Regions from separate parts of the Arthrobacter sp. YD2 genome, predicted to be linked through region 2. Evidence: predicted binding sites of a transcription regulator. Region 2 holds the regulator's gene; each other region holds the start of a gene.
What was found. Region 2 encodes LexA, which represses DNA repair genes until DNA is damaged. Its sites were predicted from a motif close to TCGAACANNTGTTCGA; they were not measured.
Positions count from the first base shown of each region.

Region 1 (4,157 bases), on a different contig from region 2:
TTGGCCCGGAATCCGCGCTGGAGTGAAGCGGTGTGCAGACGGCGCCGGGTTTCCCGGTTGGTCAGTGCGGAAAGCGCCGGCTGCGGGGTGGGAAGCACCAGGGACAGCAGGTACTTGCCTGGGTGCCCTGCGGCGTCGGCGGCCGCCGCTGCTGCGGCGATGTCGTCATCCGGCAGGCCGTCCAGCTCAGCGGCGGACTCCACCACCAGGGCCGAATCGTTGGTGTCCCTGAGCAGCCGCTGGGAAAAGTCCGTGGAGAGCTCCGACAGCCGTGCGTTCAGTTCGCGCATACGCGCCTGCCCGGCGTCGTCGAGCTCCGCCCCGGCGCGGACGAAGCGGCGGCGGTACTCGGAGACCAGGCGTGCCTGTTCCTCGTTCAAGCCCGTCTCCTGCCCGGCAACCGCCTGTACGCGCTCGAAGAGGGCGCGGTTGAGGTAGATGGCGTCCTCGTGGGCGGCGAGCTTCGGGCTGATCTCCTGCTGGATGCGCTGCACTCCGTCGGTGGCATGGGCGGCGCACAGAGTGAAGAACACGACGGCGGTGCGTCCAAGTGCCTGCCCGGAGGACTCGAGCGCTGCGATGGTGTTGTCGAAATCAGGGGCCTGGGGGTTGCCCGCAATGGCCTGGATCTGTTCAGCGTGTTCCCGGATGCCGGCGTCGAATGCGGGCAGGAAATCATCTTCGGAGACCTGCTCAAACGGGGGAAGCTGATAGGGGAGGTTGCTGGCGGAAAGGAAAGGGTTGTCCATAAGCCCCAAGACTGGCACAGCGGGCCGGCCCAAACCAATGTGACCGTGGCGTAGGATCAGTCCGATTCCCCGCCGTCGGCAGTCGCAGGCCTGGGGCTGATTCCGTGGGGGAAGACATGAAACGCAGGTTGGGTACGGGGGCGCCGGGCCGTTCGGTCAGATCAACGGTGACAGGAACGCTCCTGCTGGCACTGGTGCTGGCCGGCTGCATGGGAGCGCCGGAGCCCGACGGTGCGGGAGAGCAATCCGGCAGGGCGCCGTCGTCGTCGGTTGCCCCGACCCCACCCTCGCCTACCGCTGACCCGTCCATTCCCGGCAAGGGACCGGCGTGCCCGGCGGCAAACTGCTTTTCGCTGATGCTGGCCGGCGATCTGCTGGTCCACCCGCAGCTGTGGGACCAGGCAGCGGCGGACGCTGCGGCCACGGGCAAGGGTCCGCTGGATTTTGAACCGCTGCTGGCCGGGCAGGAGGCCTATATCGCGGCGTCCGATGTGGCGGTGTGCCATATGGAGACCCCGGTGGCGGAACCGGACGGCCCCTACGCCGGCTACCCCATGTTCAACGTTCCGCCACAGATCCTCACCGCTGCCGCCTCTGCGGGGTACCAGGCCTGTACTACGGCAAGCAACCACACAATGGATGCCGGCACGGCGGGACTGAACCGGACGCTGGGGGTGCTTGATTCGCTGGGCCTGGAGCACACCGGGTCCTACGCGTCGGAGGCCGATGCGGGCAAACCAATGATCCTTCCGGTGGAAGGCGGCAGCGTGGCCGTCATCGAGGCGACCTATGGGTTGAACGGACTTCAGGCCGAGTATCCCTGGCAGGTGGATATGCTCGACGCCGGCATGATGATCGCCAAGGCGCGGACCGCGCGTGACCAGGGCGCCGACGTCGTTGTGGGTGCCATCCACGCCGGAGACGAATATGCCTCCGCGCCCAACACCCAGCAGGTGGAAACGGCGCATGCCCTGGCGGACAGCGGGGAGTTCGACTTTATCTACGGCCACCACACGCACTCGGTGCTGCCGATCGAGAACTACAACGGCACGTGGATTGTGTACGGGCTGGGCAACGCAGTGACGGAGCTTTCGCCCTGGTACGACGTGAACAACGAAGGCCTGATTGTGCGGGCCCAGTTTGCCCGCGACGACGACGGCGCATGGACCGTGAGCGATCTGGCCTGGGCCCCGTCGGTCATTGTGCGCGACCCGTACCGCTGGTGTTCCGTGGCCGCCGATCTGCCGCAGGGCGAGTGCGCGCCGTCGGACCAGCGGGAAGCAGTGCGGGCGCGGACCATTCCGGTGGTCGAGTCCATGGGTGCTGCCGCGGCCGGGGCACACGAATGGCTGGTGACGCAGGATCCGCAGTAGGGGCCGGTGGGTGTAGGGGCTGGGGCGCCGCTGCCGGGGGCGGTGCCGGTGCCGGGTGCCGGGCTGGCGGGGCCGGGTATCGGGTGCCGGGCTGGCGGGGCCGGGTATCGGGTGCCGGGCTGGCGGGCCGGGTGTCGGGTGCCGGGCTGGCGGAGCAGGGACCGGGTGCCCGTGCTAGGTGCCGGGGTTGTAGCGGGCGGGGGAGTAGGGGCGATCCGGGTGGCGTGGCCGCTCCAAGGTGCGGCCCGTCCTCCACAGGCGCGCGGCGGCCACGACTTACCCACAGGGGACAGTTTCGTGTTCCCAGCGTCGTGATCGAACCATAAACTCGAACACATGTTCGAATTATCGACCCACGCCGCGGAAGTTTCCCAGCCATCCCGCGCCCCGTTCCCAGCACCAAATGCCAGGCCCCTGACCGATGCTGAGGCCTCTCCGGCCACTGTTTCGGCATGGATCGGCAGATTGTCGAATCGCGCTTTCCTCACGGCTGTCGCCGAGGAGACTGATGCAGGGCTGGTGGATCGCCTTCGCCTCCTGGAAGAACTTAAGGCGGCCGCCAGCGCCGCACAGGCCCGGATCGCCGTCGCGCTTGACGCCTCCGTGCGCGGTGCGCATGCGCAGGCCGGGATTCCGCCGGAGCATCAGGGCAGGGGAGTTGCCGCCCAGCTTGCGCTGGCCCGGCGGGAATCACCGGCGCGGGGCGGGCGGATCCTGGGCTTCGCCAATGCCCTCGGGAAGGAAATGCCCTGCACGCTGCGGGCATTGTCCGAGGGGATCATCAGTGAATGGCGGGCCACCCTGATCGTGCGCGAAACCGCCTGCCTGTCGGTGGAAGACCGCAGCACCGTGGACCGGGAAGTGGCCGGGGACCCGGCCCTGCTGGAAGGACTTGGCGACCGGCGCCTGATTGCCCGGATCCGTAAACTCACCTACCGCATCGACCAGCAGGCCTTGGTGCGCCGGGCGGCCAAAGCAGCGGCGGACCGGTATGTCTCCTGCCGGCCCGCACCGGACACGATGACGTATCTGACCGGCCTGCTGCCTGTCGCCCAAGGCGTCGCCGTCTACGCCGCGCTAAGCCGTGCCGCAGATTCGCTGCGGGCGCGTGGTGATACGAGGGGCCGCGGACAGATCATGGCCGACACCATGGTGGAACGGATCACCGGGCAGGCCAGGGCTGACCGCGTTCCGATGGAAGTCCAGTTGGTGATGACCGACCGCACGCTGCTCAGCGGATCCGGCGAGCCTGCGCATCTGCAGGGATACGGGATCGTTCCTGCCGGATGGGCACGGACTGCCGCAGCCTTGGCGGCATCCAGTGGAGACAGCAATCCGGGAGTCATGCCGGGAGGCAGTTCCGCAGCGCCTCTGGGAGACAGGGGCGCAGCGTCTCTGGGAGACAGAGCCGCACCGTCACTGCCGGACAATACGGCATCTCACCCGCGGGACGTCGCCGCGGAAGTTGCCGGTCCGGCAGGTCTTTGGCTCCGGCGGCTGTACACCGCGCCCGGTTCCGGTGACCTCGTGGCAATGGATTCCAAGGCGCGTTATGCTCCGGAATCCCTTGCCCGGTTTATTGAAACACGGGATCAGTTCTGCCGGACACCGTGGTGCAGCGCACCTATCCGCCACCGCGACCACATCAGGGCACACAGGTCTGGCGGAAGTACGGATACAGCTAATCTGCAGGGTTTGTGTGAAGCCTGCAATCAGGCGAAAGAATCCCCAGGTTGGACAGCGGCGGTGATGGAGTCCGCCGCCCGTCTGCCGACCGGCCGTTTCCCGGAACGGCATACTGTGGAGATCACTACGCCAACGGGGCACAGCTACCGTTCCATGGCCCCGCCCCTCCCTGCATGACCTATCGGGTGATCGGCGATGTCGCTGTATCCGCTTCGGAGCGGTTGAGCCGAAACTCTGCTGCTCAGTGACTCATTGCCGTGTGCGGCAAAATGACAGTATGCCCCTCGAAGATCTACTTACCCATCTGCGGACCCTTCCCGATTCAAAGCAGAAAGAAGCGTATCTGCGC
Region 1 covers NZ_JAUHHB010000002.1:258,538-262,694, forward strand. Annotated here, with positions in the region: gene QWJ37_RS07820 (M3 family metallopeptidase) at 1-749, opposite strand, end outside; gene QWJ37_RS07825 (CapA family protein) at 917-2,122, shown strand; gene QWJ37_RS07830 (HNH endonuclease signature motif containing protein) at 2,588-3,985, shown strand; gene QWJ37_RS07835 (NUDIX domain-containing protein) at 4,086-4,157, shown strand, end outside.
Region 1: a site for LexA is predicted at 2,451-2,466, ahead of QWJ37_RS07830 (HNH endonuclease signature motif containing protein). Genes of this name have one in related genera too.

Region 2 (4,157 bases):
AAATCCGCTTCCCGTGTGCCGGTGACGTAGGCGGTGCCGGTACCGCTGGCTAGCAACGGGTACATGGAGTAGGTGGGCGGGAAGCTCATTGCCGTCCGGCCGGGACCGCCGAAAGCCTGCAGGATCTGCTGGAGAACCTCATTGGAACCGTTGCCTGCCCAGATGTTCTCCGGCGCCAGCCCGTGGCCGAGGTACCGTGCCAGGTTTTCCCTCAACTGCGTGAATTCCCGGTCCGGGTAGCGGTTCAGCCCGCCGACGGCGGACTCCACTTCGGCAACGATGGCCCGGCGCACGTGCTCGGGCAGTCCATGGGTGTTTTCGTTGACGTTCAGCAGGATCGGCACATCCAGCTGCGGGGCCCCATAGGGCGTCAGGCCCCTGAGGTCATCGCGCAGGGGAAGTCGGTTCAGGTTTTCCAGCTGTTCACTCACCAGTACAGCTTAAGGCGCTGCGGGGACAGTTCCGGAATCCGGGCCGCCTGCCAGCACTTCTAAGTCCCTCCATGAAGAACGTTCCCTAGGCGGAGACCGGTCCCCTAATAAAGACCAGTCCGCGAGCCTGAGGCAGGGGACGGCTCCCGCATGCAGCACGCAGGAGCCCGGTTCCCGAAGGTCAGCGCGTCACCGGGATGTAGAGCTGGCGGCCGGCCGGCACAGTGGCATCATCCAGGTTGTTCAGTTCCACGATGTCGGCAACTACGGTGCGGGGATCCCGGTCAGGGGCGAATTCCGTGGCGAGAGACCACAGGGATTCCCCGTTCGAAACGCTCACCTGGATAGTGCGGGTCTGCTCCGGGGAGTTGCCCGAGGCCATGGCCGGTGCGGTGAAGAATCCAATGAAGACCAGCAGGGCGGCCGAGGTCAGCATCAGCGGTGCTCCGACCAGGAGAAGCCGGCCCCGGCGGGTGAGGCGCAGAGGCGCCTGGGACAAAGCGGGTGCGGCTGCAGAAGGAACAGCGGGAAGTACGTGTACTGACATGTCAATACCTTTCCGGTCCGAAGCGCAGAGCTGCCGCCGTCCGCCCGCAATAAGCACGGGAGGAAACACTGCGGCTCGAAACTGCATTCGAACATCTGGTGGAGCCACCGAGGTGTCGGCAGCCCGGACTCGAACGTATGTTCTAAGTTGTACTCGAACATTTCTAGCACCTATCTACGAACAATGTCGAGACTCGCTCGAATATATGTTTGATAAACGTGCTGCGCTCCCCTAGCGTTGAACCCATCGGAAGCGGCTGGAACCAACTAACCATCCGCCTCTGACAAAACGGCCGGGACCGGACAAAGACCGGGCTGCAGCACCGCCCGGACAGAACCAGACCGCCAGATTCAAACCGCCAGAACCGCCAGAACCAACCGGCCCGCAACCGCGGGCCGTCCGTGAAGGGAAGCCGACGTGGCCCGCAGGACTGTTTCCAATGGCAGCACCCCTCCCCCTGCCGCGCCGGCAGGCCGCTCCAAGGGCCTGACTGCGCGCCAGACCAAGATCCTGGAAACCATCCAGCGTTCGGTTAGCACCAACGGCTACCCGCCGTCCATGCGCGAAATAGGCGACATTGTCGGTCTGGCGAGCCTTTCCAGCGTCACCCACCAGCTGACCCAGCTGGAGAAACTCGGTTACATCCGCCGCGACCCCAAGCGCCCCCGGGCCATGGAGATCCTGGTTCCGCTGCTGCTGCGCGATGCCGGGTCCTCCCGCAACGGCGAGGCCGCCGGCACTGAGTCCGCAGGCACCTCCGGTTCCGGCAATGCCGGCACACGTCAAAGCTCCGCGCAGGACGGGTCCGCTACCGGCGTGGCCGGCTCAGGCAGCGCGGTGGCAGACCTCACCACGGCAATCGACACTGCCATGGTGCCCCTGGTGGGACGGATCGCCGCAGGCGGGCCCATCCTTGCCGACCAGCAGGTTGAAGAAGTGGTTCCCCTGCCCCGCCAACTCGTGGGTCACGGTGACCTGTTTATGCTCCGGGTTGCCGGTGACTCCATGGTCGATGCGGCCATTTGCGACGGCGACTGGGTGGTGGTGCGGCGCCAGCCCACCGCCGAGAACGGCGACATCGTCGCAGCCCTGCTGGAGGACGAGGCCACGGTCAAGACGTTCCGCCAGCGCAACGGGCACACCTGGCTGCTGCCGCAGAACACGCGCTACGAACCGATTCTGGGCGACGAAGCGACCATCATGGGCAAAGTCGTATCGGTTATGCGTTCCCTCTAAGCTCCAGACCGAAATGCCCACAGGGACTAAACAGCAGTGCCCCGGCTACCGGCCGGGGCACTGCTGGTTAACGGCTCTGCTGTTGAACGGCTCTGCTGTTTGACGGCACGTGTTTATCCGTGCGCGCATATCGACTGGTCCGGCCGGGTCAGCTCCCGGCGTCCGCCGGCTGCCCGGCGAGCCGCTGCAGTGCCTGCAGGACCACGGCCCGGTCGGTCGTGGCCCAGAAGGGCGGCAGGGCTGCCCGCAGGAAGCTGCCGTACCGGGCGGTGGCCAGGCGGGAATCAAGCACCGCCACCACGCCTTTGTCGCCGGAAGCCCGGATCAGCCGACCGGCGCCCTGCGCCAGCCGCACGGCGGCGTGGGTGGCGGAAACGCTCATAAAGCCGTTGCCGCCCGCCTTGGCCACGGCACGGGTGCGCGCAGTCATCAGCGGATCGTCCGGGCGCGGGAACGGGATCCGGTCCATAATCACCAGCCGGCAGGAGGCTCCCGGGACGTCAACGCCCTGCCAGAGGGACATGGTGCCGAACAGACAGGTCTCGTCGTCCTCCGCGAACTGTTTGACCAGGGCGGACATGGTGGATTCGCCCTGGCACAGGATGGGGAAATCCACGCGGGAACGCAGTGCCTCGGCGGCTTCCTCGGCGGCCCGGCGGGAGGAGAACAGGCCCAGCGCACCGCCTCCGGAGGCCTTGATCAGGGCCTCAATCTCGTCGAGCTGTTCCGGCGAGGTTCCGCGTCCCGGTTTGGGCAGGTCCTTCGCCACGTACAGCACACCCTGGCGGGGGTAGTCGAAGGGGCTGCCGACGTCGGTGCCCGTCCATTTCGGGGCACCGGCACCCAGGAGTCCCAGCGCGCCGGCCACGGGGCCGAACTCGGCGCCGATGGCAAGGGTCGCCGAGGTCAGGACCACGGTATGCCCGTCGAAGAGTCCCTCCCGCAGCCGCCCTGCCACGGACAACGGGGCCACGTTGATGACGGGCGGCGAATCCTCTTCGGGTGCGGTGTAGCCGGTGCCGGGCGCGAAAGTGCTCGTCCGCGATGCCCAGACGACCTCGCCGGAATTGCCGGCATCGAGGATGCGTTCGCACATTTCCTGCACGGCCAGCAACCGTGAGCGGGCCATCTGCCGCCCGCCGTCCACTGCATCCGGCCCTTCGGGTTTGGAATCCGACAGCGCCGTCCGGGTGGATTCGCGGACATGGCCGAGCACCAGTTCCTGGTCCTCGGACAGGCCGGCGGCCAGCAGGCCCGAGGGTACCGGCGCGAAGACCTGGTCGAAGGCACGCCCGGCCGCTGCAAGAGGCTCAAGGCTGGCGGAGGTGTGTTTGCGGGCGGCCGCTACCGCTGCGGAGATGATGGTGCCGGAGAGCTGTCCGGTGACGGCTCCCGTGACGCGGTCCTGGAGTTCGTGCGCTTCGTCAATGACCACTACGTCGTAGTCGGGCAGCACGGCCAGGCCTTCGAAGGCGGCAATGGCAAGCATGGCGTGGTTGGTGATCACCAGGTCAGCTACTGCCGCCTTGGCCCGCGCGCGTTCGCTGAAGCACTCTTCGGCCACCGGGCATTTCTGCGCGCCAAGGCATTCCATGGAAGTCACCGAGACCTGCCGCCAGGCGCGGTCGCTGACACCGGGAAGCAGCTCGTCCCGGTCCCCGGTCTCTGTTTCCTGGGCCCACTCCCGCAGCCGGACAACATCGCGGCCCAGGGCCGACGTCGGTCCGGAAGCAGGCGCAGGGTGCGGCACGGCCTGGTCCTCACCGAGCATAAAGAGCGTGCCGGCGTCGTCGTCCTCGTCCGGGAAACCGCCGCCGGTCTTATGAACGCAGACATAGTTGCTGCGGCCCTTGAGCAGCGCTACGTCCACCTCGCGGGGCAGCTTGGGCTCGAGGGTCTTCAGCAGTCGCGGGAGGTCCCGTCCCACAATCTGGGACTGCAGG
Region 2 covers NZ_JAUHHB010000003.1:34,778-38,934, forward strand. Annotated here, with positions in the region: gene QWJ37_RS11230 (histidinol-phosphate transaminase) at 1-431, opposite strand, end outside; gene QWJ37_RS11235 (LysM peptidoglycan-binding domain-containing protein) at 613-978, opposite strand; gene lexA (transcriptional repressor LexA) at 1,465-2,214, shown strand; gene QWJ37_RS11245 (ATP-dependent DNA helicase) at 2,363-4,157, opposite strand, start outside.

Region 3 (4,157 bases), on a different contig from region 2:
CCCGGTACCCGTTCTGCATGCTCATCAGGGTTACCCGTTCGGAGCCAAAGCGTTCAAAGATGCGGTGGTAGACGTTATGCCGTTCGGCGCTCTCCACGTCAATGTCGATGTCCGGCAGGGTGGAGCGGTCCCGTGACAGGAAACGTTCAAAGATCAGGTCATGGTCCAGCGGATTCACATGGCTGACGCCCAGCAGATAGTTCACCAGCGACGAGGCTCCCGAACCGCGTGCCGCCGCGCGCACCCCCATGCCGGTGATCATGGCCGAGACTTCGGCAACCGTCAGGAAGTAGGAGGCGAAGCCCAGGCGGTCAATAATGCCCAGCTCATGGTCAAGCCGGTGCCGCATCTCCGCTTCGGCAACCGAGTCCCGTGACCTCAGCCGGCGGGTGATCCCGGCTTCGCACCGCTGGCGCAGTTCCTGCATGGGTTCTATCTCTATGCCGATGACCGAGGCTTCGGGTACTACGGGCTGCTTCCAGCCCATATCCCCCACCGGGTCCATCCGGCAGCGGTCCGCGAGCGCCGCAGTGTCGGCGAGCATCCGTGCCGCCGAGCCGCAGCCAGCCTCGGAGCTGATCTCCCGGGCCAGCGCCGTCATCTCCCGTGTCCCCTTGAGCCAGCCCTGCCCGTTGGGCTGTCGGTCCGGCAGCCGGGACAGCGAGGTCAGCGAGCGCGCGGCGTCGAGCACGTCGGCGGTGGCGGCGCCGTCTTCATCCACGTAGCGCACGGCGTTGGTGAGGATGGCCGGTATCCGCATCTCATCGGCCAGACGGAACATCCGTACCGCGTGGGCCAGGCTGAGGTTCTCCCCCGGCGGAGCCAGGTGGGTGACTACTTCCACGGCGAGCGCCCCGGCAGGAATGGCCGCACGCCAGTGTCCGAACAGGGTACGCGCGACGGCGTAGCTGCGGCTGCGCATGGCCAGGCCGACGTCGGACTGCGGGCCCACCAGGACGGTGAGCAGGGGTTCGCCCTCCTGCCCGGAACCTGCAGGCGCCGTCCGGGAGTCACTGTCTCCGGTATCCGGGCTGCCGCTGACGTACCGGGCCAGCTGTTCCATAGTGACTCCCACGGGTTTGCCGGTCCGTGCCCGGGACGCCGAGGTGGAGGCATGCGCGGCGGAAATCAGCCGGCACAGGGCGCTGTAGCCGGCTCCCCCGTTATGCCCGTGGGCAAGGATCACTACCCTGCCCGTGACAGCGTTCCCACTGTCCAGGACGGCAAGGTCCACCCCGACAATGGGATCTATGCCCGCCTCCATGCAGGCACGCAGGTGCTTGACCGTTCCATACAGCCCGTCCCTGTCGGTGCAGGCCAGGGCGTCGGCGCCGTCCGCTGCCGCGGCGGCTGCCATCTCCTCGGGCCAGGAGACCCCGTAATGCGCGCTGAAGGCCGTAGCCGCGTGCAGATGGATAAAGCTCATGGGCGCATCAGGCACCGTTCTTCATTAGGTACTGCTCTCATCAGGCACCGTCCTCATCAGGCACTGTCCTCATCAGGCGCTGTCCTTCAGGGCGTCGTGAATCCGGATCAGGCGCCAGCGGTCAGTGTTGACATGGTGCGAGAGGTCCAGGGTGCGCAGGTCCGAGCGGTCGCTGACCCTCGCCTGGACGCGCCAGATCTCGGTATCCACCAGGCCGGCGCCGCGGCCGCGTTCTGCCCGCATTTCCTCTTCCCACCAGTTGCGGCGTTCATACCAGCGCACGGGATCAGCTCCCACCTTGTAGGTGCGCCCGCCCCATACCAGCCGCAGTGGCTTACCCGCAGGCGAGCACACCACCTCTATGCCTTCGCTGAAGACACCCATTTCAGCTCCCTTCCCCGACGGACCCGCGCACACCGCAGGCGGATCCGCGCCCGTGGCCTCCCACAGGGGACCAACTGGTTATCAACTGCCAACTAATTCGAACATATATTCGAATACTTCCTCTTCAGTGTACGGCTGGCTGCTGACAATCGGCACCGCGTAGTGCCGATCCGATGGCCGGCCCACCCCTACGGCCCGTTCATCCGCCACAGGTGAAGAGGTTCCGGCAGAAGCGCGCCATCCTGGTGCACACTGGTTCCAGATTCCCGCCCACCGATGGAGCACACCTTGGATCCCGATATCCCGTACCGGAACCCGTACGCCACCCCCGCGGAAACCGGGGCCCCGAAAACCGACCCCACGGAAACCGAAACCCCGGACCGGTCCGGAACCCAAACGGCGCGGCAGCGCTTCAGCAAGCCGGCCATCACCGGCATGGTCATCGTCACGCTCGGCTGGATCCTGGCACTGATGCCCTTCTACTTTTGGATCCGCAGCTTAGGCAGTGTCAGCGCCGGCGTGGGCGGCGTTCTAAATCTCATCGGCTTCCTCGGTATTACCGCCCTGATTGCCTCAGTGGCAGGCTTCACTGCCTCGCTCCGGGCCGGCAATAAGAAGCTGGCCGCCCGGCTGTACATCATTCCCTCCCTGCTGTGGCAGCTGCCCATGGCTGCGCTGATCGGCTGGGTCCTTTTCCTTCTGTCCACTTACGACGCAACCTAGGCCTCCTCTGCAGCCTCACTGCGCACCGTGGTGGACAGCGGTACTTCCCGGATAAACAGGCACAGCACCAGGGCGACTGCCACCACGGGCACACTCAGCAGGAAAATCGGCGGCAGGGCGTTGCCGAAAGCAGCAGCAATGAAGTCCTGCGCCGGTGCGGGCAGCCCGCGCAGCATCGCCGGACTGAGCGAGTTGATGTCCCCGCCCACCGCTGCTCCGGCACCGGCCGGCGCCCCGGCCAGCTCGTTGCCCAGCCGGTGGATAAAGATCGAGCCGAACAGGGCAATACCGAAGGACGCGCCAATCTGGCGGAAATAGTTCGCCGCGGAGATCGCTGCTCCCATGTCCCGCCCGGGCACACTGTTCTGCACTATCAGCACCAGGTTCTGCATCAGCATGCCGATGCCCAGTCCCATCACCAGCATCCCGAGCGCCGTGAAGCTGTAGGGGGTGGTGTCAGAAATCCGCGAGAGCAGCATCAGCCCGGCAATGATCACCGCGCAGCCGAGCACGGGGTAGATCTTGTACCGGCCGGTCCGGGAGATCAGCTGCCCGGTGCCGATGGAGGTGAGCAGCAGGCCGCCCATCATCGGCAGCATCATCAGCCCGGACTGTGTGGCGGTGGCCCGGTTGACCATCTGCAGGAAGGTGGGCAGGTAGGAGATGGTGGAGAACATCGCGATTCCGACGGCGATCCCCACCAGCACGGGCAGCAGGAAGTTCCGGCGCCGGAACAGGGCCGGCGGGAGGATGGGTTCGGGGGCACGCCGCTCCACCGGGATAAACGCTCCGGCGGCTGCCAGGGTCACGGCGGCCAGGGCGAGGATCTGCGGACTGGACCAGGCATACGTGGTGCCGGCCCAGGTGGTCAGCATGATCAGGGCCGCGCTCGCGAGCGCCAGCAGCCCCGCGCCGGCGTAGTCCAGCTTCGGGCGCCTCCCCGTGGGCTTGGGCAGGTGCAGTGAGGTGATGACGACGGCGAGCGCCACCGCTCCGATGGGCAGGTTGATGTAGAACACCCACCGCCAGGACCAGGCATCGGTGATCCAGCCGCCCAGCAGCGGACCGCCCACGGAGGCCAGTCCGAAGGCGGCACCGATCAGGCCCATGTACTTCCCACGTTCGCGCGGAGAGACCAGATCCCCCAGGATGGCCTGCGCCCCGATCATCAGTCCGCCGCCGCCGATGCCCTGCAGGGCGCGGAAGCCGATCAGCTGGCCCATGTTCTGCGCCAGCCCGGAGAGGACCGATCCGGTGAGGAAGACCGCAATGGCGAAGATGAAGATGCTCTTGCGGCCAAACAGGTCACCGAGCTTGCCGTAGATCGGCAGGCCTATGGTCGCAGCCAGAATGTAGGCGGTAACCACCCAGGACAGGTGCTCCAGGCCGTTGAGGTCTCCCACAATGGTGGGCAGCGCAGTTGCCACGATGGTCTGGTCCAGGGCAGCCAGCAGCACCGAGAGCAGCAGCCCGGTCAGGACCAGGGCGAGATTGCGCTTGGGCCCGGCCTCTTCCGCTGCCTCCACCCGGTGTTTGGGCACTGCGGGTACCGGACGGTCGGGGATCGCCGCGATACGCGGCGTTAACGCTCTATGCGACATAGGGGGTTGGTGCTCCTCGCTGA
Region 3 covers NZ_JAUHHB010000002.1:246,549-250,705, reverse strand. Annotated here, with positions in the region: gene dnaE (DNA polymerase III subunit alpha) at 1-1,426, opposite strand, end outside; gene QWJ37_RS07790 (DUF6504 family protein) at 1,499-1,810, opposite strand; gene QWJ37_RS07785 (hypothetical protein) at 2,087-2,533, shown strand; gene QWJ37_RS07780 (MDR family MFS transporter) at 2,530-4,134, opposite strand.
Region 3: a site for LexA is predicted at 1,908-1,923, ahead of QWJ37_RS07790 (DUF6504 family protein). Genes of this name have one in related genera too.